Regions from separate parts of the Pseudomonas sp. JC1203 genome, predicted to be linked through region 1. Evidence: predicted binding sites of a transcription regulator. Region 1 holds the regulator's gene; each other region holds the start of a gene.
The links. Region 1 encodes sigma-54, which starts transcription at its own class of promoters, with help from an activator protein. Its sites were predicted from a motif close to ANTGGCATNNANNTTGCTNT; they were not measured.

Region 1 (9,616 bases):
CTATCCTGGTCACCGCGCTGAACCCGATCATCGGCTACCAGAAGGCCGCCGAAATCGCCAAGACCGCCTACAAGGAAGGCCGCCCGATCATTGATGTGGCGCTGGAGCACACGGACCTGTCACGCAGCCAGCTGGAAACCCTGCTGGACCCGGAAAAGCTCACCGCCGGCGGCATCTGAGCCGCTGTTCTATCGCTTCGGAGGCACACCATGCAGCATTGGAAACGCACCATCGAAATGGCCAACGCCTGTTTTGCCCGCGGTGAACTGGTAGACGCGCGGGAGTTGTACCTGCAGGCGCTCGCACTGGCCCAGGTGCTGTTCGAACGCTGGGCGGATGTCGACGAAGCGGTGGCGGCGTGCGTGATTTCCCATCACAACCTGGCCGACCTGCACCTGCGGCTGATGCAGCCGGAGGAGAGCGCCGAGTACCTCTGCGCCATTCACCAGCGCCTGCTGCAGGCCGCCCAGGACCCACGTCTTACCCCGGCGCTGCGTGAGGCAGCGCTGCGCCACAGCAGCAAGACCTACGCCGAGTTGCTGGCCTTCATCAGCGAATACGGCGAATACCCGCGCACCAGCCGGCTGTTGTTCGGCCAGGAACCCCGGGGCCGCGCGGCCCCCCAACACGGAGTCCATTGAAATGCCCTATACCTTGCCTGCGCTGCCTTACGCCTACGATGCCCTGGAGCCGCACATTGATGCGGCCACCATGGAAATCCACTACACCAAGCACCACCAGACCTACATCAATAACCTCAATGCCGCCGTGGAAGGCACCGAGTACGCCGAATGGCCTATTGAAAAGCTGGTAGGCAGCGTCAAGCAGTTGCCCGAGAAACTGCAGCCGGCGGTGGTCAACCAGGGCGGCGGCCACGCCAACCACTCGCTGTTCTGGGAAGTGATGGCGCCCAAGGGCGGCGGCTTGCCCCAAGGCAGCGTGGCTGAAGCCATCGACAAGCAACTGGGCGGTTTCGACGCCTTCAAGGATGCCTTCACCAAGGCGGCGCTGACCCGCTTCGGCAGTGGCTGGGCATGGCTGAGCGTGACCCCGCAGAAGCAGTTGGTAGTGGAAAGCAGCGGCAACCAGGACAGCCCACTGATGAACGGCAATACGCCGATTCTGGGCCTGGACGTGTGGGAGCACGCCTACTATCTGAAGTACCAGAACCGTCGCCCTGAATACATCAACGCTTTCTACAACGTGGTCAACTGGGCCGAAGTAGAGCGGCGCTACAAGGCAGCGCTGGCTTGAATCGGCGCCTGCTGCTGACCCGGCTGCGGCTGCTCCTGGGCAGTGCCCTGCTGTTGGCGGGCGCTGCCATCATCATCGCCGAAGCCCTGGCGCGTTTCGCGCCGATTTGAACACGTATCACCTGTAGCGGCGGCCCTTGCGGCAGCCAACAAAAAGCCCGGCACTTGGCCGGGCTTTTTGTTGGGTGGGGCAGGGCGGTCATTCGCCTTCGTCGAACTTGTTGTTGATCAGTTCGACAATCGCCGCCATGGCTTCTTCCTGCTCTTCGCCCTCGGTGGACAGGTACACCTGGGTGCCCTTGCCGGCGGCCAGCATCATGACGGCCATGATGCTCTTGCCGTCGATCAGGCTGTCGGCGTTGCGGCCGATGCGAACCTGGCAATTGCCAAAGCGACCGGCGACGCCGACGAACTTGGCAGCCGCGCGGGCGTGCAGGCCAAGCTTGTTGATGATTTCGATTTCACGAGCAGGCATCGCGGTGGGGATCCTTTCAGCTGAGGTCGCGGTGGCGAACCTGGACATTCTTGAGCGTCTGCTGCAGGGCCTGGCCAAGGCGTTCGGTCAGGTAGACCGAGCGATGGTGCCCGCCGGTGCAGCCGATGGCAATGGTGACGTAGGCGCGGTTGCTGGCAGCGAAGCGCGGCAACCACTTTTGCAGATAGGTGGCGATGTCCTGGTACATTTCCTCGACGTCCGGCTGTGCGGCCAGGTAGTCGATGACCGGCTGTTCGAGCCCCGAATGGTCGCGAAGTTCCGGCTTCCAGTAGGGGTTGGGCAGGCAGCGCACGTCGAACACCAGGTCGGCGTCCACCGGCATGCCGCGCTTGAACCCGAAGGACTCGACCAGGAATGCCGTGCCCGGCTCCGGCTTGTTCAGCAGCCGCAGCTTGAGCGAGTCGCGCAGCTGGTACAGGTTCAGGTGGGTGGTGTTGATCTTCAGGTCAGCCAGGTCAGCGATAGGGCTGAGCAGGCTGGTTTCCACCCGGATAGCTTCGGCCAGCGAGCGGCTGGCGTTGCTCAGCGGGTGGCGGCGGCGGGTTTCGGAGAAGCGCTTGAGCAGGGTTTCTTCGTCGGCGTCCAGGTACAGCACGTCGCACTGGATGTGCTTGTCACGGGCTTCCTGCAACAGCTGCGGGAAGCGCGACAGGTCGCTGGGCAGGTTGCGGGCGTCGATCGACACGGCCACCAGCGGCTGGGCCAGCTCGGTGCGGATCAACGCACGCTCGGCCAGTTCCGGCAGCAGGCCGGCGGGCAGGTTGTCGATGCAATAGAAACCGTTGTCTTCCAGCACGTCCAGCGCGGTGCTTTTACCCGAGCCGGAACGGCCGCTGACGATGATCAGGCGCATGGTCAATGACCTTTCTGTTCGTCCAGCACGACTTGGTAGAGGCTTTCGCTGTTTTTAGCCGAGCGCAGGCGTTCGCGCACATCGGCGCGGTCGAGCATGCCGGCGATCTGGCTCAGCAACGCCAGGTGTTCGTTGGTGGCTTCCTGAGGGACCAGAAGCACGAAGACCAGGTCGACCGGCGCGCCGTCGATGGCGTCGTAGTCGATCTTGTTCTCCAGGTGCAGCAGGGCACTGATCGGCGTGGTGCAGCCGGCCAGGCGGCAATGGGGGATGGCAATGCCGTTGCCGAAACCGGTCGAACCGAGTTTTTCACGGGCAAACAGGCTGTCGCGCACAACTTCCTCACCAAGGCCGGGGACGTCCCGGGCGATCAGTGCGGCGATTGTCTCGATTACTTTCTTTTTACTGCCGCCCGGCACGTTCACGAGGGAACGGCCGGGGGGCAGGATATTTTCAAGTCGGATCATGAGGGGGGAGTGTCAGCGGGCGGTCTGGCCTTGCAGCAGACTTTGCTGTTTTTCCTTATGCTTTTTGAGTTGGCGGTCGAGCTTGTCGGTCAGCAGGTCGATGGCCGCGTACATGTCGTCATGTTCCGCGTTTGCCACAACCTCGCCACCGGGTACGCGCAGGGTGGCCTCGATTTTCTGTTTCAGCTTCTCGACCTCCATGATGACCTGCACGTTGGTGATCTTGTCGAAATGGCGCTCCAATCGGTCGAGTTTCTCGCCGATGTAAGTGCGCATGGCGTCGGTCACAACCAGTTGATGTCCACTGATGTTGACTTGCATACCGCTTTCTCCTTATTGCCAGTGCATAAAGAGACAGGTTGGTTAACCTGCCACTGGAACGCTGTGGCACATCCGGCAAGCCCACTGGCAGCGCGTTGGCGCTGCCAGGATTCACATCAGCCGCTTGCGTTCGCTGGACGGCGCGATTCCTAGGGATTCGCGGTATTTTGCGACAGTGCGGCGGGCTACCTGGATGCCTTGTGCCTCCAGTAAACCAGCGATCTTGCTGTCACTCAATGGCTTTTTCTGATTTTCGGCGGCAACCAGTTTCTTGATGATCGCGCGGATCGCCGTGGACGAGCATTCACCGCCCTCGGAGGTGCTGACGTGGCTGGAGAAAAAGTATTTCAGCTCGTATATGCCACGCGGGGTGTGCATGTATTTCTGCGTGGTCACCCGCGAGATGGTCGACTCGTGCATACCCACCGCCTCGGCAATATCGTGCAGCACCAGCGGCTTCATGGCCTCGTCGCCGTAATCGAGGAAACCGCGCTGGTGCTCGACGATCTGGCTGGCGACCTTCATCAGCGTCTCGTTGCGGCTTTGCAGGCTCTTGATGAACCAGCGCGCTTCCTGCAGCTGGTTGCGCATGAAGGTGTTGTCGGCACTGGTGTCGGCGCGGCGCACGAAGCCTGCGTACTGCGGGTTGACGCGCAGGCGCGGCACGGCTTCCTGGTTCAGCTCCACCAGCCAGCGCTCGTTGTCCTTGCGCACGATCACGTCGGGCACCACGTACTCGGCTTCGCTGGATTCGATCTGCGAGCCGGGGCGCGGGTTGAGGCTTTGCACCAGCTCGATGACCTGGCGCAGCTCGTCTTCCTTGAGCTTCATGCGGCGCATCAGCTGGCTGTAGTCGCGGCTGCCCAACAGGTCGATGTAGTCGGCCACCAGGCGCTGGGCTTCGCTGAGCCACGGCGTGCGGGCGGGCAGTTGGCGCAGTTGCAGCAGCAGGCACTCGCTCAGGTCGCGGGCGCCGATGCCGGCGGGCTCGAACTGCTGGATGCGGTGCAGCACGGCTTCCACTTCGTCCAGCTCGATGTCCAGTTCCGGGTCGAAGGAATCGCAGACTTCCTGCAGCGTCTCGTCCAGGTAACCCTGGTTGTTGATGCAGTCGATCAGGGTGACCGCGATCAGGCGATCGGTGTCGGACATGGGCGCCAGGTTCAATTGCCACAGCAGGTGGCTTTGCAGGCTCTCGCCGGCCGACGTGCGGGTGGTGAAGTCCCATTCGTCATCATCGTTGCTGGGCAGGCTGCTGGCGCTGGTCTGGTAGATGTCTTCCCAGGCGGTGTCCACCGGAAGCTCATTGGGAATGCGTTCGCTCCATTCACCGTCCTCGAGGTTGTCGACGGTGGGGGCCGAGGTTTCCTGGTAGCTCGGTTCCTGGATTTCCGGCGTGACCTGTTGTTCGGCCTTGTCGGCCATGGGGTCACTGTTGTCGAAGTCGTCGCCTTCTTCCTGGCGCTCGAGCATCGGGTTGGATTCCAGGGCCTCCTGGATTTCCTGCTGGAGGTCCAGGGTGGAGAGCTGGAGGAGGCGGATGGCCTGTTGCAACTGCGGTGTCATCGTCAGTTGCTGGCCCATTCTTAGGACGAGCGATGGTTTCATGGCAGGGGCTTAACACCTTATTCGCCGGCGCAAAGCGCCATCCACTACGGGCGCCGAGGCTCTCGGCTTTTGTCGTAAGCAAATTATATGCCTGAAACCGAAGTGTTTGCCTAGAGCGACGCCGCAATTAATTCACGACACGCCCCGGGCAACAAGCCAAACACCTCGCCGATTACAGGCGGAACTCGTGACCGAGGTAGACCTCTTTCACCAGTTGGTTTGCCAGGATGGTCTCGGCGTCGCCTTCGGCGATCAGCTGGCCATCGTTGACGATGTAAGCGGTTTCACAGATATCCAGCGTCTCGCGAACGTTGTGGTCGGTGATCAACACGCCGATGCCCTTGTTCTTGAGGTGGTGGATGATCTGCTTGATGTCACCGACCGAGATCGGGTCGACACCGGCAAACGGTTCGTCCAGCAGGATGAACTTGGGCGCGGTGGCCAGGGCGCGGGCGATTTCCACCCGGCGACGCTCACCACCCGACAGGCTCATGCCCAGGTTGTCGCGGATGTGCGTGATGTGGAATTCCTGCAGCAGGCTTTCCAGTTCCTTCACGCGCGCGGCTTTATCCAGCTCTGGGCGGGTTTCCAGGATGGCCATGATGTTGTCGGAGACCGACAGCTTGCGGAAGATCGAAGCTTCCTGCGGCAGGTAGCCGATGCCCGAGCGAGCGCGCCCGTGCATGGGCTGGTGGCTCACGTCCAGGTCGTCGATCAGCACGCGGCCCTGGTCAGCCTGCACCAGGCCGACAATCATGTAGAAGCAGGTGGTCTTGCCGGCGCCGTTAGGCCCCAGGAGGCCGACGATCTGCCCACTTTCGATGGACATGCTGACGTCACGCACCACTTGCCGGCCTTTGTAGGCCTTGGCCAGGTGCTGGGCTTTGAGGATAGCCATTACTTGCCCTGCTGCTGGTCGGTTTTGCTTTTCGGCTGGATGACCATGTCGATCCGTGGGCGAGGCGTGACCTTGGCGCCTGTGGCGCGGCCGGCGTTCACGACCTGCTTGACGGTGTCATAGACGATTTTTTCGCCTTCGGACGTGTTGCCGTCGTTCACCACCTTGGCCTGGTCGATCAGGATGATGCGGTTCTGCGCCGAGAAGTACTGGATGGTCTTGCCGTAGCCCTGCACGATCGGCTTGTCGATGGCCGGCTTCTGCTCGTAGTAGGCCAGGTTGCCCACCGAGGTGAAGGTGTCGACGTCGCCCTGCGCGTTGCGGGTGATGGTCACGGTGTTGCCGGTGATCTTCATGGTGCCCTGGGTAATGATCACATTACCCTTGTAGACGGCCACGCCCTGCTTGTCGTCCAGTTGTGCGTCGTCGGACTGGATGTGGATCGGCTGGTCGCGATCCGTAGGCAGTGCCCAGGCGCCAGCGCTCCCCAGTGCAGAGCCCAGGGAGAGCAATAAAGGGAGGGTTTTAGCGAGCCTCATACAGTCCTCTTACGTTGGACAGCAAGTTGATCTTGCTGTCTTTCAAATATGCCTTCATGCCCGTGCCCGTAGAGACGCCACCGGCGCCGTCGATTCTAACGTCTCGGTCTGTCTGCGCATATTGTTGTTGTGGGAATACCGTCATGCGTGTGGTGGTAATCAGGGTAGGACGGTTTTTCTGGTCGGTACGGGCCACGCGTACGTTGTCGATCAGCTCCACCTGGGTGCCGTCGGGGTTCACTTCGCCGTGGTCGCTGGTCACGTGCCATGGGTACACGGTGCCGCGGTACAGGTTCATGTCCGGGTTGGTCACCTTGGTGACCTGGCTGGCCTGCAGGTGCTCGACCTTGTCACCGGTCATGCGGTACTGCACGCCGCCGTCGGGCAGGAACTGCACAGCGTGGGCGTTGATGGCGTAATAGTCGATGGCGCCTTCGTCGACAGCCGCTGCGGGCTTGTCGAGGAAGGTGTCCGGGTTGATGTTCCAGTAGCCGACCGAGACGAAGATCGCCGCGACGACACAGAACATCAGGAGATTGCGCAGTTTTTTGCTCGGCATGGGAAACTCTATAAATAGGCGGCCAGGGCCGCTTCCAGGTTGCCTTGGGCGCGCAGGATCAGCTCGCAGAACTCGCGGGCGGCGCCTTCGCCGCCACGGGCCTGGGTCACGCCGGCGGCGTGCTCGCGCACGAACGGCACGGCATTGGCCACGGCCATGCCCAGGCCGACACGACGAATGGGCGCCAGGTCGGGCAGGTCGTCGCCCAGGTAGGCTACCTGCTCATAGCTTAGGCCCAGTTGTGCCAGAAGGTCATCCAGCGCCACCAATTTGTCTTCGCGGCCCTGGTACAGGTGCGCAATGCCCAGGCTTTTCGCCCGGCGCTCGACGATCGGGTTCTTGCGCCCGGTGATGATCGCCGTGGTCACGCCCGAATTGATCAGCATCTTGATGCCCTGGCCGTCCAGGGTGCTGAACGTCTTGATCTCGCTGCCGTCTTCACAGAAGTACAGGCGGCCGTCGGTCAGCACGCCGTCGACGTCGAATACCGCCAATTTCACGGCCTGGCCGCGTTCAAGCAAATCCTGGGTCATTACATTACTCCGGCGCGCAGCAGGTCGTGCATGTTCAGGGCGCCCACCGGGCGGTCCTGCTTGTCGACGACCACCAGCGCGCTGATCTTGTGGTCCTCCATGATCTTCAGGGCCTCGGCGGCGAGCATCTCGGCGCGGGCGGTCTTGCCGTGCGGGGTCATCACTTCCTCGATGCGCGTGCTGTGCACGTCGATGGTGCGGTCCAGCGTGCGGCGCAGGTCACCGTCGGTGAATATCCCGGCCAGGCGGCCATCTTCTTCAAGCACGACAGTCATGCCCAGGCCCTTGCGGGTCATTTCCATCAGGGCGTCGCGCAGCAGCGTGCCGCGCACCACTTGCGGCAGCTCGGTGCCGGCGTGCATCACGTTCTCGACCTTGAGCAGCAGGCGGCGGCCCAGGGCGCCACCGGGGTGCGAGAAGGCGAAGTCCTCGGCCGTGAAGCCGCGCGCCTCCAGCAGGGCGATGGCCAGGGCGTCGCCCAGTACCAGGGCTGCGGTGGTGGAGGAGGTGGGCGCCAGGTTCAGCGGGCAGGCCTCGTGCGCCACGCGGGCGTCCAGGTTGACCTCGGCAGCCTTGGCCAGCGGCGAGTCGGGGTTGCCGGTCATGCTGATGAGCTGGATGCCCAGGCGCTTGATCAGCGGCAACAGGGTGACGATCTCGGCGGTGGAGCCAGAGTTGGACAGGGCCAGGATCACGTCGTCACGGGTGATCATGCCCATGTCGCCATGGCTGGCTTCGGCCGGGTGCACGAAGAACGCCGTGGTGCCGGTGCTGGCCAGGGTGGCGGCGATCTTGTTGCCGATGTGCCCCGACTTGCCCATGCCCACCACCACGACACGGCCCTTGCTGGCGAGAATGATTTCGCAGGCACGGACGAAGTCGGCGTCGATATGGGCCAGCAAGCCCTCGACCGCCTCGAGTTCTAGGCGAATGGTGCGCTGTGCCGATTGGATCAGGTCGCTGGATTGGCTCATGTCGGAAACGTATTGCCTGATGAAAAGGCGGCGATTATAGCCGTATTGATCGAAACCCTCACGTTCGATCGTCATCCTTTAAATGTCTTGTTGCTGAATCGTCCTTGGAACAGCCTTGGGGCGCGTGTGTCTGGGGTGATATAGTTCGCCGCCAGTTGGCCCGCCAGAAGCGCGCGTGTCTTCGCGACGGGGGAAAGCGTCCGAGGACAGGCTGCATCGCAAGGAGTTTAGATGAGTGCCGATAATGACTACGCGGTCGAGCTGAAGGGCGTCTCCTTCAAGCGCGGCTCGCGGAGTATCTTCAACAATGTCGATATCCGCATTCCACGAGGCAAGGTCACCGGTATCATGGGACCTTCCGGCTGCGGCAAGACCACCCTGCTGCGCCTGATGGGTGCACAGCTGCGCCCAAGCGGTGGCGAGGTGTGGGTCAATGGCCAGAACCTGCCGGCCCTGTCGCGCAGCGACCTGTTCGACGCCCGCAAGCACATGGGCGTGCTGTTCCAGAGCGGCGCGCTGTTCACCGACCTCGACGTGTTCGAGAACGTGGCGTTCCCGCTGCGGGTGCACACCGACCTGCCCGAGGAAATGATCCGCGACATCGTCCTGCTCAAGCTGCAGGCCGTTGGCCTGCGCGGCGCCGTGGAGCTGATGCCCGACGAACTGTCCGGCGGCATGAAGCGTCGCGTGGCCCTGGCCCGCGCCATCGCCATGGACCCGCAGATCCTCATGTACGACGAACCCTTCGTCGGCCAGGACCCCATTGCCATGGGCGTGCTGGTGCGCCTGATCCGCCTGCTCAACGATGCCCTGGGCATTACCAGCATCGTGGTGTCCCATGACCTGGCCGAAACCGCCAGCATCGCCGACTACATCTATGTGGTGGGTGACGGCCAGGTGCTGGGGCAGGGCACGCCGCAGGAACTGATGGCGGCCGACAACCCTCGAATCCGTCAATTCATGAAAGGCGACCCCGACGGGCCGGTTCCTTTCCATTTCCCGGCGCCTGACTACCGCGCCGATCTTCTGGGGACGCGCTGATGCGCAAGAAATCACTACTGGAACGCATTCGCCTGTTCGGCCGCGCGGCCATCGACATGGTGGCGGTGCTGGGG
Region 2 (9,616 bases), on a different contig from region 1:
CACGCGTTTCTGCGCGTCCCAGTAGGCATCGAAGTCGGCGCACACCAGGAAGCGGTCGTAGGCGATCAGGCCGTCGATCAGGCCGGCATAACGGGCCGAGTCGTCCGGCGAGAACACCCCGCCGCGAATGGCCTGCAGCACGTCGTTGAGGCGGTGGGACGCAGCAATGTCGCCGCTGGCGTTGAACTCGCCGGCGCGTTTGCGCGCCTCCACCTGCTGCGCGGTCAGGCCGAAAATGAACATGTGCTCGGTGCCGATCAGTTCGCTCATCTCCACGTTGGCGCCGTCCATGGTGCCGATGGTGAGCGCGCCGTTGAGGCCGAACTTCATGTTGCTGGTGCCCGAGGCCTCATAGCCTGCGGTGGAAATCTGCTCGGACAGGTCAGCTGCTGGAATGATGCTTTCCGCCAGGCTGACGTTGTAGTTGGGCAGGAACACCACTTTCAACAGGCCCCTTACGGTGGGGTCGTTGTTGACCGTACGCGCGATGTCGTTGGCCAGCTTGATGATCAGCTTGGCCTGGTGGTAACTGGCGGCCGCCTTGCCGGCGAAGATTTTCACCCGCGGCACCCACTGCGTGCCCGGCTCGGCGCGAATGGCCTGGTACAGCGCCACGGTGTGCAGCAGGTTGAGCAGCTGGCGCTTGTACTCGTGGATCCGCTTCACCTGCACGTCGAACATGGCCTCAGGGTTGATGGCCACGCCCAGCCGGTCCTGGATGATGCGCGCCAGCGCCTTCTTGCTGCTCAGGCGCTGGGCGGCGAAACGTTTGCGGAACTCGGGCTTGTCGGCGAAGGGTTCCAGGTCCTTGAGGCGTTGCTCGGGATGGTCGAGCACGTCCTCGCCCAGGGCGTCCACCAGCATCGACGTCAGCTCGCCGTTGGACTGGAACAGCCAGCGGCGGAAGGTGATGCCATTGGTTTTATTGTTGATGCGGTCCGGGTACAGCTTGTGCATTTGCGCAAACACCGTGCTGCGCATCAGCTTGGTGTGCAGCGCCGACACGCCGTTGACGCTGTGCGAGCCCAGGAACGCCAGGTTGCCCATGCGCACGCGGCGGCCGTTGTCTTCCTCGATCAGCGACACCGCGCGCAGCACGTCGAAGTCGTGGATGCCTTTGGCCCGCAGCGAATCGATGTGGTAGGCGTTGATCAGGTAGATGATCTGCATGTGCCGCGGCAGCATGCGCTCCATCAGTCCCACCGGCCAGGTTTCCAGCGCTTCGGGCAGCAGCGTGTGGTTGGTGTAGGCCAGGGTGTTGACGGTGATGTCCCAGGCGGTGTCCCAGGCAATGCCGTGGGTGTCCACCAGCAGGCGCATCAGCTCGGCCACGGCGATGGAGGGGTGGGTGTCGTTGAGCTGGATAGCGGCGCCGTCGGCCAGGTTCAGCAGCGATGGGTGAATGTTCTGGTGGCGGCGCAGCAGGTCCTGCAGCGACGCCGAGACGAAGAAGTATTCCTGGCGCAGGCGCAGCTCCTGGCCAGCCTCGGTGCTGTCGGCCGGGTACAGTACCCGCGAAATGCTTTCGGCCCGGGCCACCTCGGCCACCGCCCCCAAGTGGTCACCGGCGTTGAAGCGTTCCAGGTGCAGCTCTTCCAGCGCGCGTGCACGCCACAGCCGCAGGGTATTCACGCTGGAACCGCGCCAGCCCACTACGGGCGTGTCGTACGCCACCGCCCGTACCGTCTCGGCGGGCCACCACACCTGCTTCTGCTGGCCGCCGGCGTCCTGCACGGTTTCCACATGGCCGCCGAAGCTGATCGGGTAGATCACCTCGGGGCGCTCGAACTCCCAGGGGTTGCCGAAATCCAGCCAGTTCTCGGTCTGCTCCTGCTGCCAGCCATCGACGATGGCCTGGCGGAACAGCCCGTGCTCGTAGCGAATGCCATAACCGTGGGCGGCGATGCCCAGGGTGGACATGCTTTCCATGAAGCAGGCCGCCAGCCGGCCAAGGCCGCCGTTGCCCAGCGCCGCATCCGGCTCCAGCAGGCGAATGCGCTCAAGGTCCACGCCTAGGTCGGTGAGGGCCTCCTTGGCGATGTCCAGCAGCCCCAGGTTGCTGAGGCTGTCGTACAACAGCCGGCCGATCAGGAATTCCAGGGACAGGTAATACACCCGCTTCTGCGCCTTGCGGTAGATCTGCCGGGTGTGGTCCATCCAGTGCTCGACCATATGGTCGCGGGCCGCCAGGGCGATGGCTTCGAACCAGTCATGATCAAAGGCATGATCCGGGTCCTTGCCTACCGCGTATGTGAGTTTTGCGAGTACAGCGGCGCGAAATTCGGCCACCTCTGCTTCACGGACAAGCGGTTCCTGAGACATTGATGCGTCCTCGGGGAAGTTGACGGATTTTTAGGATGGGGTTGTGTGAGCCTAGACGGTTCGACAGGAGGTGAAAGGCCAGGTTCGCGCTTTTCTGTAAGAACCGTGAAACAGCAACAGGCCAACCGGCAAATGGTTGTTCACAATTTCACCAGTACCGGTATCATCGCGCGCCCGATTACCCCGAAAAACCGAACCTGATGAAGACCACCCTGATAGCCGCTGCCGAAGTCGACCGCCTGGAGACCTGGCAGAAATTCACCCAGCCCATGTGCGGCGCCTGCATGTCGACCTGCTGCACCCTGCCCGTCGAGGTGAAGATCAAGGATCTGGTGCGCATTGGCGTGGTGGACGAATTCGAACTGGGCGACCCGCCGAAGAACATCGCCAAGCGCCTGCAGAAGGACGGCATCGTCGAGCGCTTCAACCAGAAGTCGGGGATCTTTACCCTGCAGCGCATGAGCAACAACGATTGCCTGTACCTGGACCGCAAGAGCCGCCTGTGCACTATCTACGACAAGCGCCCGGACACCTGCCGCAACCACCCGCGCGTAGGCCCACGGCCGGGTTATTGCGCGTATAAGCCAAAGCCCGCGACGTTCTAAACTGCCTGTGGGAGCTGGCTTGCCAGCGAGCTTTTGGGCATCAACAGCTCGCTGGCAAGCCAGCACCCACACAAGCGTGTTGCGACTACAGATTTATAAAGGCATAAAAAAACGCCCCCGGCCTTTCGACCGGGGGCGTTTTTCATTCAGCGAAGGCTAGCTTACACCTTGGCTTTCTTGGCAGCGCGGGTACGCTCGCTTTCGTCCAGGATCTTCTTGCGAAGACGGATGGATTTAGGAGTAACTTCGCACAGCTCGTCTTCCTGGATGTATTCCAGAGCCTGTTCCAGGGTGAAGCGAACAGGTGGAACCAGGGCGATGGTTTCGTCTTTACCCGAAGCACGCATGTTGTCGAGCTTCTTGCCCTTGGTAGGGTTGACGCCCAGGTCGTTGTCGCGGCTGTTCTGGCCGACGATTTGACCGTTGTAGATCTCTTGGCCGTGTTCCACGAACAGCTTGCCACGAGCCTGCAGGGTTTCCAGCGAGTAGGTCAGAGCCTTGCCGGTTTCAACCGAAACCAGAACGCCGTTCTGACGGCCCGACATGTGGCCCGACTTGACGGTGTCGTAACGGTCGAAGATCGAGGTCAGGATGCCAGCACCGTTGGTCAGGGTCAGGAACTGGTTACGGAAACCGATCAGGCCGCGAGCAGGGATGTTGTATTCCAGACGAACACGGCCCTTGCCATCCGGCACCATGTTGGTCAGGTCGCCTTTACGCAGGCCCATCTCTTCCATGACCTTGCCCTGCGATTCTTCAGGGATGTCGATGGTCACGTTTTCGAACGGCTCTTGCTTGACGCCGTCGACTTCACGAATGATCACTTCAGGACGGCCCAGGGCCAGCTCGAAGCCTTCGCGACGCATGGTTTCGATCAGTACCGACAGGTGCAGCTCACCACGGCCCGAAACCTTGAACTTGTCAGCCGAGTCGCCTTCTTCAACGCGCAGTGCAACGTTGTACAGCAGCTCTTTGTCCAGACGGTCCTTGATGTTACGCGAGGTCACGAACTTGCCTTCTTTACCGCAGAAAGGCGAGTCGTTTACCTGGAAGGTCATGGAAACGGTTGGCTCGTCGACGGTCAGCGGCTTCATGGCTTCGACGGTCAGTGGGTCGCACAGGGTGTCGGAGATGAACAGCTCGTCGAAACCGCTGATGCAGACGATGTCGCCGGCAGCTGCTTCTTCAACGTCGATGCGGTGCAGGCCGTGGTGACCCATCAGCTTCAGGATACGACCGTTGCGGCGCTTGCCGTCGGCGCTGATAGCCACAACCGGGGTGTTAGGCTTGACGCGACCGCGAGCGATACGGCCAACACCGATGACGCCCAGGAAGCTGTTGTAGTCCAGAGCCGAGATCTGCATCTGGAACGCGCCGTCACGGTCAACAGCTGGAGCTGGAACGTGATCCACGACCGCCTGGTACAGCGGGGTCATGTCTTCGGCCATGTCGGTGTGGTCCAGGCCGGCGATGCCGTTGATGGCCGAGGCGTAGACGACTTTGAAGTCCAGCTGTTCGTCGGTGGCGCCCAGGTTGTCGAACAGATCGAAGATCTGGTCCAGAACCCAATCAGGACGCGCGCCCGGACGGTCAACCTTGTTGATCACGACGATTGGCTTCAGGCCGGCTTCGAAAGCCTTCTTGGTCACGAAGCGAGTTTGCGGCATAGGGCCGTCTTGAGCGTCAACCAGCAGCAGAACGGAGTCAACCATCGACATCACGCGCTCTACTTCACCGCCGAAGTCGGCGTGGCCGGGGGTGTCGACGATGTTGATGTGGTAGCCATTCCAGTTGATGGCGGTGTTCTTCGCCAGAATGGTAATACCGCGCTCTTTCTCCTGGTCGTTGGAGTCCATCACGCGCTCGTCGTTGAGCTCGTTGCGCTCCAGGGTGCCCGATTGACGCAGCAGTTTGTCTACCAGGGTGGTTTTACCATGGTCAACGTGAGCGATGATGGCGATGTTACGTAGATTTTCGATCACTTGTGTATCTCGATCAGAGGATTCGGTGTGCTGACAGTTAGTGACAGCGATTTGACTTAGAGTCCGTTAAAGCCGTTACAGCTTGACGGTGGCGTCGGGGGGCCGGTGACGCAGGCCACAGGCAAACAGCCCCGGGCGCTTAGCTCGGTCGATAAACGCGCACATTGGCATGTCCCTCACTGAGCAAGTGGTGGGCATGCAGGCGACTCATCACGCCTTTGTCGCAATACAGCAGGTACTGACGAGTGGGGTCCAGTTCCTTGAAACGGCTGTTCAGTGCATAGAACGGCAACGCCTTGACCTCGATGCCTTCGAGTTCAAGGGGCTCGTCTTCCTGGGCGTCAGGATGACGGATATCGATGATCACCTGCCCGGCCAAGGCCTGGGCGACTTCCTCGATTTCGATATCCTGGCCCAGTTCATCGATCACATTATCGATGGAGACCAGCTTGGCGCGTTCCAGGGCCCGCTCCAGCACGGCCATGTCGAACTGCTGTTCTTCATAGGCGACGCGGTGGGGCTTGGCCTTGGTGGTGGGGTTGACCGAAATCACCCCGCAATATTCAGGCATGTGTTTGGCGAAATCGGCGGTGCCGATCTCGTTGGCCTGGTCAATGATGTCCTGCTTATGGCTGGCAAGCAATGGACGCAGCAACAGCTTGTCGGTTGCCGCACTGATCACCGAGAGGTTCGGAAGCGTCTGGCTCGACACTTGCGAGATGGCCTCGCCGGTTACCAGCGCATCAATTTGCAGACGATCGGCCATGCGCGAGGCGGCGCGCAGCATCATGCGCTTGAGAATAACGCCCATGTGGCTGTTGTCGACCTTGCCCAGCAGCTCGCCCACCACTTCCTCGAACGGGATGCTGATGAACAGCACGCGCTGGGAGCTGCCGTATTTCTTCCACAGGAAGTGCGCGACTTCCATCACGCCCAGCTCGTGGGCACGGCCACCCAGGTTGAAGAAGCAGAAGTGGGTCATCAGGCCGCGGCGCATCATCTGGTAGGCGGCCACGGTGGAGTCGAAGCCACCGGACATCAGTACCAGGGTCTGCTCCAGCGAACCCAGCGGGTAGCCGCCGATGCCCTGGTGCTGGCTGTGAATAATGAAGACGCGCTTGTCGCGGATCTCCAGGCGTACTTCCACCTCGGGCTTCTTCAGCTCGATGCCGGCCGCGCCACACTGCTGGCGCAATTGGCTGCCAACATAGCGGTCCACGTCCATGGAGGTGAAAGTGTGCCGGCCGGCGCGCTTGCAGCGCACGGCGAACATCTTGCCGGGCAGCAGGTGGCCGAAGTGCTGCTTGCACTGCGCTACCAGGTCGTCCATCTCGCCCAGGGGGTATTCGTCCACCTGCAGGAAATGGGTAATGCCGGGCACGCATTTAAGCCGCTCGATCATCTCGCGCTGGATTTTCGCATCTTCGATGCGGGTGACAACGGTGAGGTTGTCCCACACGCCATCCACCACCAGCTTCGGGTCCAGTTCACGGAGCACGACGCGGATGTTCTTGGCGAGCTGGCGAATGAAGTTCTTCCGAACGGGCCGGCTCTTGATGGTGATTTCTGGGAAGACTTTTACGATTAGTTTCATGAAAAACAGCGCGCGAGGTGCCAGCCGAAAAAGGGGGGCAGGATTATAGCGGAAATTGCTCAGCTTTTAACCAGTTATCGTACAGAAGGTTTTCAGTGCACCTTTATGGTGCCTCACGGATTGCTAGCGCTTCAAAACAGTGCGGCAAAACGGCGCATTTTGCCGAAAACAGGCCGAAATGCTTGGGTTTGGGGCAAAAAACCCATCTCGGGGCACTGGCATGCAAATTGCTCCCTTGTGAGGCAGGTTGCCTTGGCAGACTATTCGCGCCCGGCATCACCCAAATTACAGGGCTAACCACTACCAGCCCTTATTCACCCCGGAGGACAACATGTCGAAGTCGGTTCAACTCATCAAAGATCATGACGTCAAGTGGATTGATCTGCGCTTCACGGACACCAAGGGCACCCAGCACCACGTCACCATGCCAGCCCGTGACGCGCTGGAAGACGACTTCTTCGAAGTCGGCAAGATGTTCGACGGTTCCTCCATCGCTGGCTGGAAAGGCATCGAAGCCTCCGACATGATCCTGCTGCCAGACGACGAAACTGCCGTCCTGGACCCGTTCACCGAAGAGCCGACCCTGATCATCGTCTGCGACATCATCGAACCTTCGACCATGCAAGGCTACGATCGCGACCCGCGCGCCATCGCCCACCGCGCCGAAGAGTACCTGAAGTCGACCGGTATCGGTGACACCGTGTTCGCCGGCCCAGAGCCTGAGTTCTTCATCTTCGACGAAGTGAAGTTCAAGTCCGACATCTCCGGTTCCATGTTCAAGATCTACTCGGAACAAGGTTCGTGGATGTCCGACCAAGACGTGGAAGGCGGCAACAAGGGCCACCGTCCAGGCGTGAAAGGTGGTTATTTCCCAGTTCCGCCGTTCGACCACGACCACGAAATCCGTACTGCCATGTGCAACGCACTGGAAGAAATGGGCCAGGTCGTTGAAGTTCACCACCACGAGGTGGCAACTGCTGGCCAGAACGAAATCGGCGTCAAGTTCAACACCCTGGTGAAGAAGGCCGACGAAGTTCAAACCCTGAAATACGTTGTGCACAACGTTGCGGACGCCTACGGCCGTACCGCTACCTTCATGCCTAAGCCACTGTACGGCGACAACGGCTCGGGTATGCACGTGCACATGTCCATCGCCAAAGATGGCAAGAACACCTTCGCTGGCGAAGGCTATGCCGGCCTGTCCGACACCGCCCTGTACTTCATCGGCGGTATCATCAAGCACGGTAAGGCCCTGAACGGCTTCACCAACCCGGCTACCAACTCTTACAAGCGTCTGGTCCCAGGCTTCGAAGCTCCAGTAATGCTGGCCTACTCGGCTCGCAACCGTTCGGCTTCGATCCGTATTCCTTACGTCAACAGCCCACGTGGCCGTCGTATCGAAGCACGCTTCCCGGATCCGGCTGCCAACCCATACCTGGCCTTCGCAGCACTGCTGATGGCCGGCCTGGACGGTATCCAGAACAAGATCCACCCTGGCGACGCAGCTGACAAAAACCTGTACGACCTGCCGCCTGAAGAGGCGAAAGAGATCCCACAAGTTTGCGGCAGCCTGAAAGAAGCCCTGGAAGAGCTGGACAAAGGTCGTGCGTTCCTGACCAAAGGCGGCGTTTTCAGCGACGACTTCATCGACGCTTACATCGCCCTGAAAAGCGAAGAAGAAATCAAGGTTCGTACCTTCGTACACCCACTGGAATACGAGCTGTACTACAGCTGCTAATCCGGTGACGCTGGCGCAAGCCGCGTGATTTGAAAAAGGCCTCCTTCGGGAGGCCTTTTTTGTTCTTCACTCCTACAACCTTCACGGAAGAGTCCCTCGTATCGGGACGGCAATGCCTGACATTCCCCAGCAATTGCCGCAGATACGCTCCAACGCCCAACCATTCCGTGGGCCACACCATGAAACGTTATCTTCCCCTGATTGCCGCTCTCGTCAGCCTCCCGGCCCTGAGCCAGGCCGGTGTTGAAAAACAGATCCTGCTGCAAAGCACCTCCTCATGGGATGGCGCCCCCTACCAGGCCTACCCCCAGGGCAAACCGGAACTGACCCTGCTCAAGCTGCACATTCCCGCCAACACCAACCTGGACTGGCACACCCACCCCATGCCCAACGTCGCCTACATTCTTTCCGGCGAACTGACCGTTGAAGCGCAGGACACCGGCAAGACCCGCGTACTGAAGCCCGGCGAGCCGCTGGCCGAAATGGTCGCCACCACGCACCGTGGGCGCACCGGTGCACAGCCCGTGGAATTGATCGTGTTCTACGCCGGCAGCCCTGGCATGCCGCTTTCGGAATAATTTGCCTGCTAGAATCGGCCGCTGCCTTTCGTCACCAATAACAACATGAGTACGACAATGCGTAGAACCCTGCTGCTAGCCGCCACCCTGTTCTCCAGCGCGGCCTTCGCCGCCCCGCCCGCTACCCTCGCGCCGCTGCTGGACAGCGTGCAACAACGCCTTGAAATCGCCCCCAAGGTGGCCCTGACCAAATGGGACAGCCACAAGCCTGTGCTCGACGCCCCGCGCGAGCGCGACGTGATTGCCGGCGCCGGCAAGCTGGCCGTCGATTACAAGGTGGATGTGCCGCTGGCCGAACAATTCTTCGCCGCGCAGATAGAAGCCAACAAGCTGGTGCAATACAGCCTGCTGACCCAATGGAACGCCAAGGGCGCCGCACCAGACACGCCACGCGTAGACCTGGCCAAGGAGATCCGCCCGCAGTTGGACGTGCTGCAGAAGCAGTTGCTGGAGCGCCTGGCAGCGTTCGCGCCGTCGCGCAACGACCCGCAGTGCCCACGCTGGGTGGCCAGCGCCATCGAGGCGCGCAAGGCTGATGCGCTGCAACGCACGGCGCTGGTCCGGGCCACCGGCGAGTTGTGCGCCAGCCCTTCCTGACGCCCCCCCCACGCGGCCCGTAGCAGCGGCCACAGGCCGCGTCACAGGCACCGCTGGATTCCAGGCAACCCCCACCGCCCTCGGACGCAGCCTTCGGCAGCTGCTACAGCTTGTGGGAGCTGGCTTGCCAGCGAGCTGTTGGGGCCCTAAAATCTCGCTGGCAAGCCAGCTCCCCCCAGACAGTTGCGGCGACGCGAACC
Region 3 (9,616 bases), on a different contig from region 1:
GCCCGAAAATCGAACACCATCCGCGCTTCCCGGCGCGGGTGAACGTCGGCTTCCTGCACGTGGTCGACCGTCAGCGCGCGCAACTTCGCGTATGGGAACGTGGCGCCGGGGAAACCCAGGCCTGCGGTACCGGCGCCTGCGCCGCGGCGGTTGCCGCCATCAGCCAGGGCTGGATGGATTCACCGCTGTTGATCGACCTGCCCGGCGGGCGCCTGTCCATCGAATGGGCGGGCCCCGGCCAGCCCGTGCTGATGACCGGCCCGGCGGTGCGCGTCTACGAAGGACAAGTGCGTCTATGAGCGAGCCACGACCATGACCAAGAAGCCCCAGGCACCTGCACCACAGCCCCTTGATACCGTTGAGGACAGCGCGGCGCCGGCCCCCGGGGCGGACGCGGTGGCAGCATTCCTGCAGGCCAACCCGGAGTTCTTCGTGGAACGCGAAGAACTGCTGCTCAGCCTGCGCCTGCCGCACCAGCGTGGCGACACCGTGTCGCTGGTGGAGCGGCAGATGAAGCTGCTGCGCGAGCGCAACATCGAGATGCGCCACCGCCTTTCGCAACTCATGGACGTGGCCCGCGACAACGACCGCCTGTTCGACAAGACCCGCCGGCTGATCCTCGACATCCTCGATGCTGCCAGCCTGGAGGAAGTGGTCATTGCCGTGGAAGACAGCCTGCGCCAGGAATTCCAGGTGCCCTTCGTCAGCCTTATCCTGTTCAGCGAAATTGCCACCCCGGTGGGCCGCTGGGTCAGCAGCAGCGAAGCGCACCAGGCCATCGGCGCCCTGCTGTCGGGCGGCAAGACCGTCAGCGGCAGCCTGCGCGACCACGAGCTGGATTTCCTGTTCGGCGAGGAACAGCGCAAGCAGGTCGGCTCCACCGCCGTGGTAGCGCTCACGCATCAAGGCCTGCACGGCGTGCTGGCCATCGGCAGCCGCGACCCGCAGCACTACAAAAGCTCGGTGGGCACGCTGTTCCTGAGCTACATCGCCGAGATCCTGGGCCGCGTGCTGCCGCGCTTCACCAGCAGCCTGCGCTCGGTACGCTGACCGTGCAGGCGCACCTGGACGCTTACTGCGCGCACTTGCGCAGTGAGCGGCAAGTGTCCGACCACACCCTGCAAGCCTACCGGCGCGACCTGGACAAGGTGTTGGCGTTCTGCACGAAGGAACAGCTGGCCAGCTGGAACGCGCTGGACATCCAGCAACTGCGCCGCCTGGTCGCCCGCCTGCACCAGCAGGGGCAATCCTCGCGCAGCCTGGCGCGCCTGCTGTCGGCCGTGCGCGGCTTGTATCGCTACCTCAACCGCGAAGGCATCTGCAGCCACGACCCGGCCAATGGCCTGTCACCGCCCAAGGGCGAGCGCCGCCTGCCGCGCACCCTCGACACCGACCGCGCGTTGCAGCTGCTGGAAGGCGCCGTGGAGGATGATTTTCTCGCCCACCGCGACCAGGCCATGCTGGAGCTGTTCTACTCCTCTGGCCTGCGCCTTTCGGAGCTGACCAGCCTGAACCTTGAGCAGCTGGACCTGGCTGACGGCCTGGTGCAGGTGCACGGCAAGGGCAGCAAGACCCGCGTGCTGCCGGTAGGCCGCAAGGCGCGCGAAGCGCTGCAGCAATGGCTGCCCCTGCGCGGCCTGAGCAACCCTGCCGACGATGCCGTGTTCGTCAGCCAGCAGGGCCGGCGCCTGGGCCCGCGGGCCATTCAGCTGCGGGTCAAGGCCGCGGGTGAACGCGAGCTGGGCCAGAACCTGCACCCGCACATGCTGCGGCACTCTTTCGCCAGCCATTTGCTGGAGTCCTCCCAGGACCTGCGCGCGGTGCAGGAAATGCTCGGCCATGCCGACATCGCCACCACGCAGATCTACACCCACCTGGACTTCCAGCACTTGGCCACGGTCTACGACAGCGCCCACCCACGGGCCAAACGCAGCAAGGACAGTGACACATGAGCATCGAGCTGATTACCTTCGACCTCGACGACACCCTGTGGGACACCGCGCCCGTTATCGTCAGCGCCGAAGCGGTGCTGCGCGATTGGCTGGCGAAGCACGCACCAAAACTGGGCGGCGTGGAAGTCGAGCACTTGTTCGCCATTCGCCAGCGCCTGGTGGACGCCGAGCCTGGCCTGAAGCACCGCATCAGTGCGCTGCGCCGGCTGGTGCTGCTGCAAGCCCTGCGCGAGGCCGACTACCCCGAGGCTGAAGCAGAGCCGCTGGCGCAAAAAAGCTTCGAAGTATTCCTGCATGCCCGGCACCAGATCGAGGTGTTCCCCGAGGTGCTGCCCGCATTGGAGCAACTGGGCCAGCGCTACACCCTGGGCGTGGTCACCAACGGCAACGCCGACGTGCGCCGGCTGGGCCTGGCCGACCGCTTCGGCTTCGCCCTGTGCGCCGAAGACCTGGGCATCGGCAAACCCGACCCGGCGCTGTTCAACGAGGCGCTGAAGCGCGCTGGCGGCGTGGCGGCCAGCGCTGCGGTGCACGTGGGTGACCACCCCGGCGACGATATCTTCGGCGCCCAGCAGGCTGGCTTCCGCGCCATCTGGTACAACCCGCAGGGCAAAACCTGGCAGGCCGACCACAAGCCGGACGCCGAGGTGCGCAGCCTGCTGGAGATCCCGCAGGTGCTGGCGGGCTGGAAATAACCAATCCCCAGGCATGAAAAAGCCCGCAGCGACGGCGGGCTTTTTTCATGCAAGCAAGGACTCAGATAGGGCGGCTGCCGTATTTGTTGTCCGGCTTCTTGGGCGGGTCGGCGACCACGTTGGCCTCGACTTCCTGCACCTTGCCACCACGTGCCAGGAATTCTTCCATTGCACGGGCAAGGGCATCACGCTCCTTGTTCTTGGCTTCAATGCTTGGCAGTTCGTCTACCGACACTGCAGCCTTGGATTTGCCTTTGGCCGAGGGCGCGGGGGTATCGTCGCCGCTGTCGTCGGCAACGTCTTCAGCTGCCGCTTCCAGGCCTTCCTCGGTATCGTCCTCGTCACCTACTTCGAGTTCGTCGTTTTCCAGATCATCGTCGCTCATGTTCTACCTCATGACTTGCGAAAAGCAGATTATTTATAGCCCAGCCTGACCGTCTGTCGATGGCTGCCGGGAAAAATTCTTATCCGTCGGTTTGCCGACGTTCAATTGGCCTCGCCCTGCAACGTGACGAGCACCCTGCGAGCACCGCCATGATCACGGTGCTCACCCAAATACACGCCTTGCCAGGTACCCAGCGCCAGCCGCCCGTCCCGCACCGGCAACGTCAGTTGACAGCCTAGCAAACTGGCCTTGAAGTGCGCCGGCAGGTCATCCGCGCCCTCGTCGTTGTGTTCGTAACCGCTGACGCCCTGAGGCACCAGGCGGTTGAAAAAACGCTCGAAATCGCGACGAACCGCAGGGTCGGCATTTTCGTTGATGGTCAACGAAGCCGACGTATGTTGCAGCAGCAGGTGCAGCAGGCCGATTCGGCATGCACGCAACTCTGGCCAGTCGTGCAGCAGCTCATCCGTTACCAGGTGAAAGCCGCGCGGCCTTGGCTTCAAGGTGATCAACCGTTGCTGCCACATACCATTCTCCACACGTTCGGGGCGCATTCTAGCGCGCTCTGGGAAAAAGCAAAGGGGCTAAATTCATCATTCCCTGTAAGCCAATCGCCTATCTGTCGCGGTTGTCGGGACTTGGCTAGCAGAAACCGTTTGCGCCTTGGGTAAATGACAAATCGCAGGCAAAAAAATGCCCGGCAAGCCGGGCATTTTTTCGCAGGCGGTTACAGGTTGTAGCCGCGCTCGTTGTGTTGCGCCAGGTCCAGGCCAACCGACTCTTCTTCGTCGTTGACGCGCAGGCCCATGACCACGTCCAGCACCTTGAGGATGATGTAGGTCACCACGGCGGTGTAGACGATGGTGAACGCCACGCCCTTGAACTGAATCCAGACCTGGGCACCGATGTCGGTCACGGTGCCGAAGCCGCCCAGCGAAGGGGCTGCGAATACACCGGTGAGGATGGCACCGAGGATACCGCCGATACCGTGCACGCCGAAGGCGTCCAGGGAGTCGTCGTAGCCCAGTTTGCGTTTCAGGGTAGTGGCGCAGAAGAAACACACCACGCCTGCGGCAAGGCCAATCACCAGGGCGCCCATCGGGCCCACGGTACCGGCAGCCGGGGTGATGGCTACCAGGCCAGCTACCACGCCCGATGCGATGCCCAGGGCGCTAGGTTTGCCGTGGGTGATCCACTCGGCGAACATCCAGCCCAGTGCGGCGGCAGCGGTGGCGATCTGGGTAACCAGCATGGCCATGCCGGCGGTGCCGTTGGCAGCAGCGGCGGAACCGGCGTTGAAGCCGAACCAGCCTACCCACAGCATGGCGGCGCCCATCAGGGTGTAGCCCAGGTTGTGCGGGGCCATTGGGGTGGTCGGGAAGCCTTTGCGCTTGCCCAGCACCAGGCACGCCACCAGGCCTGCAATACCGGCGTTGATGTGCACCACGGTACCACCGGCGAAGTCCAGCACGCCCCAGTCACCCAGCAGCGAACCCGGACCGGACCAGACCATGTGCGCGATCGGTGCGTACACCAGGGTGAACCAGATGCCCATGAACACCAGCATGGCCGAGAACTTCATGCGCTCGGCGAAGGCACCCACGATCAGCGCCGGGGTGATGATGGCGAAGGTCATCTGGAAGGTGACGAACACGGCTTCAGGAATCAGCGCCGCAGGGCCGGTGATGCTGGCCGGGGTGATGCCCGCCAGGAAAGCCTTGGCCATGCCGCCGAAGAAGGAGTTGTAGTTGACCACCCCAGCTTCCATACCGGTGGTATCGAACGCCAGGCTGTAACCGTAGATCGTCCACAGAATGCTGATCAGGCCGGTGATGGCGAAGCACTGCATCATTACCGACAGGATGTTCTTGGAGCGGACCATGCCGCCGTAGAACAAGGCCAGGCCCGGGATGGTCATGAACAGCACCAGGGCGGTGGAGGTCAGCATCCAGGCGGTGTCACCGGAGTTGAGTACGGGGGCGGCGGGGGCTGCCACCTCGTCGGCTGCCAGCGCAAGCGTTGGCAAAACGAGGGACAAAAGGGCTCCTAGCCCTGCGAAACGACGCAGAGTCATGTTGTTATCTCCTGGGGCTTTGGGGTTTGGGGCGGCTTTAGATCGCGTCGGTATCGGTTTCGCCGGTACGGATGCGAATGGCCTGTTCCAGATTCACCACGAAAATCTTGCCGTCGCCGATCTTGCCGGTGTTGGCAGCCTTGGTGATCGCCTCGATCACCCGGTCCAGATCCTTGTCGTCAATGGCGACATCGATCTTCACCTTGGGCAGGAAGTCGACCACGTATTCCGCGCCGCGATACAGCTCGGTGTGGCCTTTCTGGCGCCCGAAGCCTTTCACCTCGGTTACGGTAATGCCCTGCACGCCGATTTCGGACAGCGACTCGCGTACGTCGTCCAATTTGAACGGCTTGATGATGGCAGTGACTAGCTTCATGAAACTCTCTCCCGAATTAGTGGACTTGCCCCAGGAAAACAAACCCAGCTCAAGTCTAAGCGCAGTGCCTGGCTTTGTAACGCGTCGTCGGTCCCACATCCCCTGACCGACCACCAGTACCGCTCCTGACGAAACACATCCCGCTCCGCCTGCGCACTGCATTCGTCACATCGACTGCATCAGTGCATGGGTCATTGGTGTGTAAGCAGAAAGCTTGCCATGTCCGTGCAACCCAACAAATTCGGCTCGTTTACCCCTGCCGCCAGCCCAAGTTCCAGATCTGATCAACGGTTGCGCCCTATCCTGGTGCGCACACGAACGCGGCGATGCGCAAAAACCGTGCGGCCGCCACGCCACTGACTATAGACGCCTGCGTGTTACACTCCAGGCCATCAGATTCAGGAATTTCACCATGCTTGCGCCCAAAGCCTTCCTCGACGCCCTTGGCGACCACGCCTCGCGCCTGTTCAGCAGCGACACCAGCCAGCCCCGCGCCGAACTGGAAAGCCAGTTTAAGGTGCTGCTGCAAAGCGGCTTCAGCAAGCTGGACCTGGTAAGCCGGGACGAATTCGATAGCCAGATGGTGGTGTTGGCCCGCACCCGCGCGCGCCTTGAAGCGTTGGAAGCGAAGATGGCCGAGCTCGAAGCCCGCCTGGCGCCGCCCGCGCAATAACGGCTCGCCTCGCGCCCGGTGGCGCGGCCTGTGGCCGCTGCTACAAGGCATTGGGTTTGTAGCATTGCGTCATACAAACCCGCCCCTCTACACTCCAGCCATACGCGAATGGACTGGGGGCAGCCGCCGATGAACCGCAATGAATTGCGCAAGGCCGACATCAACCTCATGGTGGTTTTCGAGACCTTGATGCTTGAGCGCAACGTCACCCGCGTCGCCGAAAAGCTGTTCCTTGGCCAGCCCACCATCAGCTCGGCGCTCAACCGCCTGCGCAGCATGTTCAACGACCCATTGTTCGTGCGGGTGGGCCACCGCATGGAGCCCACCGCCCGCGCCGAGGAACTGGCCCGGCACCTGTCGCCGGCCCTGGACGCGCTGTCCATCGCCATCAGCCTGAGCCACGACTTCGACCCCGCCGTCAGCACCTCCACCTTCCGCATAGGCCTGTCCGACGACGTCGAGTTCGGCCTGCTGCCCCCGCTGCTGCGCGCCCTGCGCCAAGAGGCGCCGAAGGTGGTATTCGTGGTGCAACACGTGGACTACTGGCGCGTACCCGACCTGCTCGCCTCCGGCGAGATCACCGTAGGCATCAGCCAGACCCGTGGCCTGCCGGCCAACGCCAAGCGCAAACTGCTGCGGCGCATCCAGCCGCGCATATTGCGCGCCGACCAGTCCGACCGTCCGCTGACGCTCGACGAATACTGCGAACGCCCCCACGTGCTGGTCTCGCACATGGCCAACACCAGCGGCGTGGTGGACGAATGGCTGGAAGAAATCGGCCGCAAGCGCAACGTCGTCCTCTCCGTCCCCCAATACAGCGCCCTGCCCGCCCTGCTGGCCGGCACCGACCTGCTCGCCGGCGCGCCGGACTACACCGCCAACGCCATGGTCACCTATGGCAACCTGTTCACCGAGCCGCTGCCGTTCGACACGCCCACGCTGGACCTGTCGATGGTGTGGTTGAGCGTGATGGATACGGACCCGGGGGAGCGGTGGTTAAGGTCGCGGTTGGAGGCGTTCATGAGTGATTTGCCGCGCTGAATATAGCTGGTTAAACGCTATCGCAGTTCAGCACAGACGCTTTGCAATATCCGGATATCGGGGCAACCAACATGCGGAGGCATAAAAAAACCGCCTTTCGGCGGTTTTAGAAAAATGGTCACAAGCGCATCAAGAGCCTTTCTTGCCAGTCAATTGTACAAGGCTGCCTTGCTGAACCGCTTGTCCAACGGACTTCATCAGATTGGCAAGCGCAGAGGCCTTCATCTTTTGGAGGTCTTTAACGTTGAATTTTGCGGTAGCCATACCAGCACCCGTTTGCTTGATGAATGTGGGTCAATCCCAAAGCTTGAAAATCGAATCTATCAGAGATGCGCTGGTACCACAAATCCAGCTGTCTGAGCCTGTCGTCGGTCTCGCCCCCGGCAATGAAGTAGAACTCGTCCACCTGCTTGTCGAAATCCATGAATTTCATCGTAGCGTGGGCAATGCGTTCCGGGATGCGGAACATCATCTGGCGGCGCAAGGACCTGCCTGCCGGGGCCGGCTCGAAACGTTGCCCCCCAAAGAAAAAATCGTAGTGGGCGAATTTCAATAATTGAGCACTTTCGCTTACAACGTGCTGGGTGTCATGAAAGACGATACCTCTGATGGAGGCAGCTACATCCTCCCCATGGCTCACAAGCGGGGAGTAGCTCGCAAGGTAGCGATGCCCGGCACACAGAAAAGGTACGAGCCTTGAATCCCCCATGCCGATAATTTCTCCTATGGCTGTGCAAGGAGCTTCCTCATCCAACTTTTCGTACTGTCTCGTGAGTAAATCCATGTACGCACCCGCCAAATCAAGGGGCGGCATCCTATCACCAGGAAAGTGAGTCTGCTATTGCAGTGCAGCCACCAAACACTGCACAACGCAGCAATACCCCGATGCAATGTCCCCGTGGCATTCCTACCCCCACCCACTACCCTTCAACAACCGCAGGAAGCGGTCACCCTTCAACGCACGGAGCAACCATGTCCCTAGCCATTGTCCACAGCCGCGCCCAGGTCGGGGTCGGCGCGCCGGCCGTCACGGTGGAAACCCACCTGGCCAACGGCCTGCCTTCGCTGACGCTGGTGGGCCTGCCGGAAGCGTCGGTCAAGGAGAGCAAGGACCGGGTGCGCAGCGCCATCGTCAACTCGAACCTGAATTTCCCCGCGCGGCGCATCACCCAGAACCTGGCACCTGCGGACCTGCCCAAGGACGGTGGCCGCTACGACCTGGCCATCGCCCTGGGCATTCTCGCTGCCAGCGGGCAGTTCCCCACGGCGGCGCTGCAGGATGTGGAATGCCTGGGCGAGCTGGCGTTGTCGGGGGCGATACGGCCGGTGCAGGGCGTGCTGCCTGCCGCGCTCGCTGCGCGCGAGGCCGGGCGGGCGCTGGTGGTGCCCTGCGAGAATGCCGAGGAGGCCAGCCTGGCGTCAGGGCTGGTGGTCATTGCCGCCAGCAACCTGCTGGAGCTGGTCTGCCATTTCAACGACCAGCAGCGCATCAGCCCCTTCAGCTCCAACGGCCTGATCCTGCTGGACCGGCCCTACCCCGACCTCAGCGAGGTGCAGGGCCAGCCGGCGGCCAAGCGTGCCCTGCTGGTAGCCGCCGCCGGGGCGCATAACCTGCTGTTCAGCGGCCCGCCCGGCACCGGCAAGACGCTGCTCGCCAGCCGCTTGCCCGGGCTGCTGCCGCCGCTGGATGAGCGCGAGGCGCTGGAGGTCGCGGCCATACAGTCGGTGGCCAGCCTGGCGCCTTTGAAGCACTGGCCGCAGCGGCCGTTTCGCCACCCACATCATTCAGCTTCCGGGGCGGCGCTGGTTGGCGGTGGCAGCCGCCCGCAGCCAGGGGAGATCACCCTCGCCCACCACGGCGTGCTGTTTCTTGACGAACTTCCAGAGTTCGACCGCAAGGTGCTGGAGGTGCTGCGCGAACCGCTGGAGTCTGGCGAAATCGTCATCGCCCGCGCCCGCGATAAAATCCGTTTCCCCGCGCGCTTCCAGCTGGTGGCGGCCATGAACCCCTGCCCCTGTGGATATCTCGGCGACCCCAGCAGCCGTTGCAGTTGCAGTACCGAGCAGATCGCCCGCTACCGCAACAAACTCTCCGGCCCCTTGCTGGACCGCATCGACCTGCACGTCACCGTCGCCCGCGAAACCACCGCCCTCAACCCGACCCCACAGCCCGGCGACGACACCGCCCACGCTGCCGCACGCGTGGCCGCCGCACGCGATCGGCAACTGCGGCGCCAGGGCTGCGCCAACGCCTTTCTCGACCTGCCGGGGCTGAAGGCACACTGCAAGTTATCCACAGCCGATGAGCAATGGCTGGAAACCGCCTGCGAGCGGCTGACGCTGTCACTGCGGGCAGCGCATCGGCTGTTGAAGGTGGCGCGCACCTTGGCGGACCTGGAAGAGGTGGAGCAGGTTGGGCG

Region 2: the regulator sigma-54 is predicted to act here: its motif matches at 6,718-6,737, upstream of glnA (glutamate--ammonia ligase).
Region 3: the regulator sigma-54 is predicted to act here: its motif matches at 5,685-5,704, upstream of glnK (P-II family nitrogen regulator).

The regions. Positions count from the first base shown of each region.
Region 1 is NZ_JBWCAM010000008.1:66,143-75,758, reverse strand. Features, by position in the region: gene AC0SZ7_RS13780 (class II fumarate hydratase) at 1-179, shown strand, start outside; gene AC0SZ7_RS13775 (hypothetical protein) at 210-641, shown strand; gene AC0SZ7_RS13770 (superoxide dismutase) at 643-1,254, shown strand; gene AC0SZ7_RS13765 (HPr family phosphocarrier protein) at 1,453-1,728, opposite strand; gene rapZ (RNase adapter RapZ) at 1,745-2,602, opposite strand; gene ptsN (PTS IIA-like nitrogen regulatory protein PtsN) at 2,605-3,069, opposite strand; gene hpf (ribosome hibernation-promoting factor, HPF/YfiA family) at 3,082-3,390, opposite strand; gene AC0SZ7_RS13745 (RNA polymerase factor sigma-54) at 3,502-4,998, opposite strand; gene lptB (LPS export ABC transporter ATP-binding protein) at 5,171-5,896, opposite strand; gene lptA (lipopolysaccharide transport periplasmic protein LptA) at 5,896-6,435, opposite strand; gene lptC (LPS export ABC transporter periplasmic protein LptC) at 6,422-6,994, opposite strand; gene AC0SZ7_RS13725 (KdsC family phosphatase) at 7,003-7,527, opposite strand; gene AC0SZ7_RS13720 (KpsF/GutQ family sugar-phosphate isomerase) at 7,527-8,501, opposite strand; gene AC0SZ7_RS13715 (ATP-binding cassette domain-containing protein) at 8,733-9,542, shown strand; gene mlaE (lipid asymmetry maintenance ABC transporter permease subunit MlaE) at 9,542-9,616, shown strand, end outside.
Region 2 is NZ_JBWCAM010000010.1:239,721-249,336, forward strand. Features, by position in the region: gene AC0SZ7_RS17100 (glycogen/starch/alpha-glucan phosphorylase) at 1-2,322, opposite strand, end outside; gene AC0SZ7_RS17105 (YkgJ family cysteine cluster protein) at 2,520-2,927, shown strand; gene typA (translational GTPase TypA) at 3,089-4,909, opposite strand; gene thiI (tRNA uracil 4-sulfurtransferase ThiI) at 5,049-6,503, opposite strand; gene glnA (glutamate--ammonia ligase) at 6,835-8,241, shown strand; gene AC0SZ7_RS17125 (cupin domain-containing protein) at 8,421-8,819, shown strand; gene AC0SZ7_RS17130 (chorismate mutase) at 8,877-9,416, shown strand.
Region 3 is NZ_JBWCAM010000009.1:143,989-153,604, forward strand. Features, by position in the region: gene dapF (diaminopimelate epimerase) at 1-299, shown strand, start outside; gene AC0SZ7_RS15505 (DUF484 family protein) at 313-1,050, shown strand; gene xerC (tyrosine recombinase XerC) at 1,053-1,952, shown strand; gene AC0SZ7_RS15515 (HAD family hydrolase) at 1,949-2,647, shown strand; gene sutA (transcriptional regulator SutA) at 2,709-3,032, opposite strand; gene AC0SZ7_RS15525 (secondary thiamine-phosphate synthase enzyme YjbQ) at 3,134-3,559, opposite strand; gene AC0SZ7_RS15530 (ammonium transporter) at 3,760-5,106, opposite strand; gene glnK (P-II family nitrogen regulator) at 5,144-5,482, opposite strand; gene AC0SZ7_RS15540 (accessory factor UbiK family protein) at 5,895-6,155, shown strand; gene AC0SZ7_RS15545 (LysR family transcriptional regulator) at 6,285-7,196, shown strand; gene AC0SZ7_RS15550 (hypothetical protein) at 7,435-7,980, opposite strand; gene AC0SZ7_RS15555 (YifB family Mg chelatase-like AAA ATPase) at 8,169-9,616, shown strand, end outside.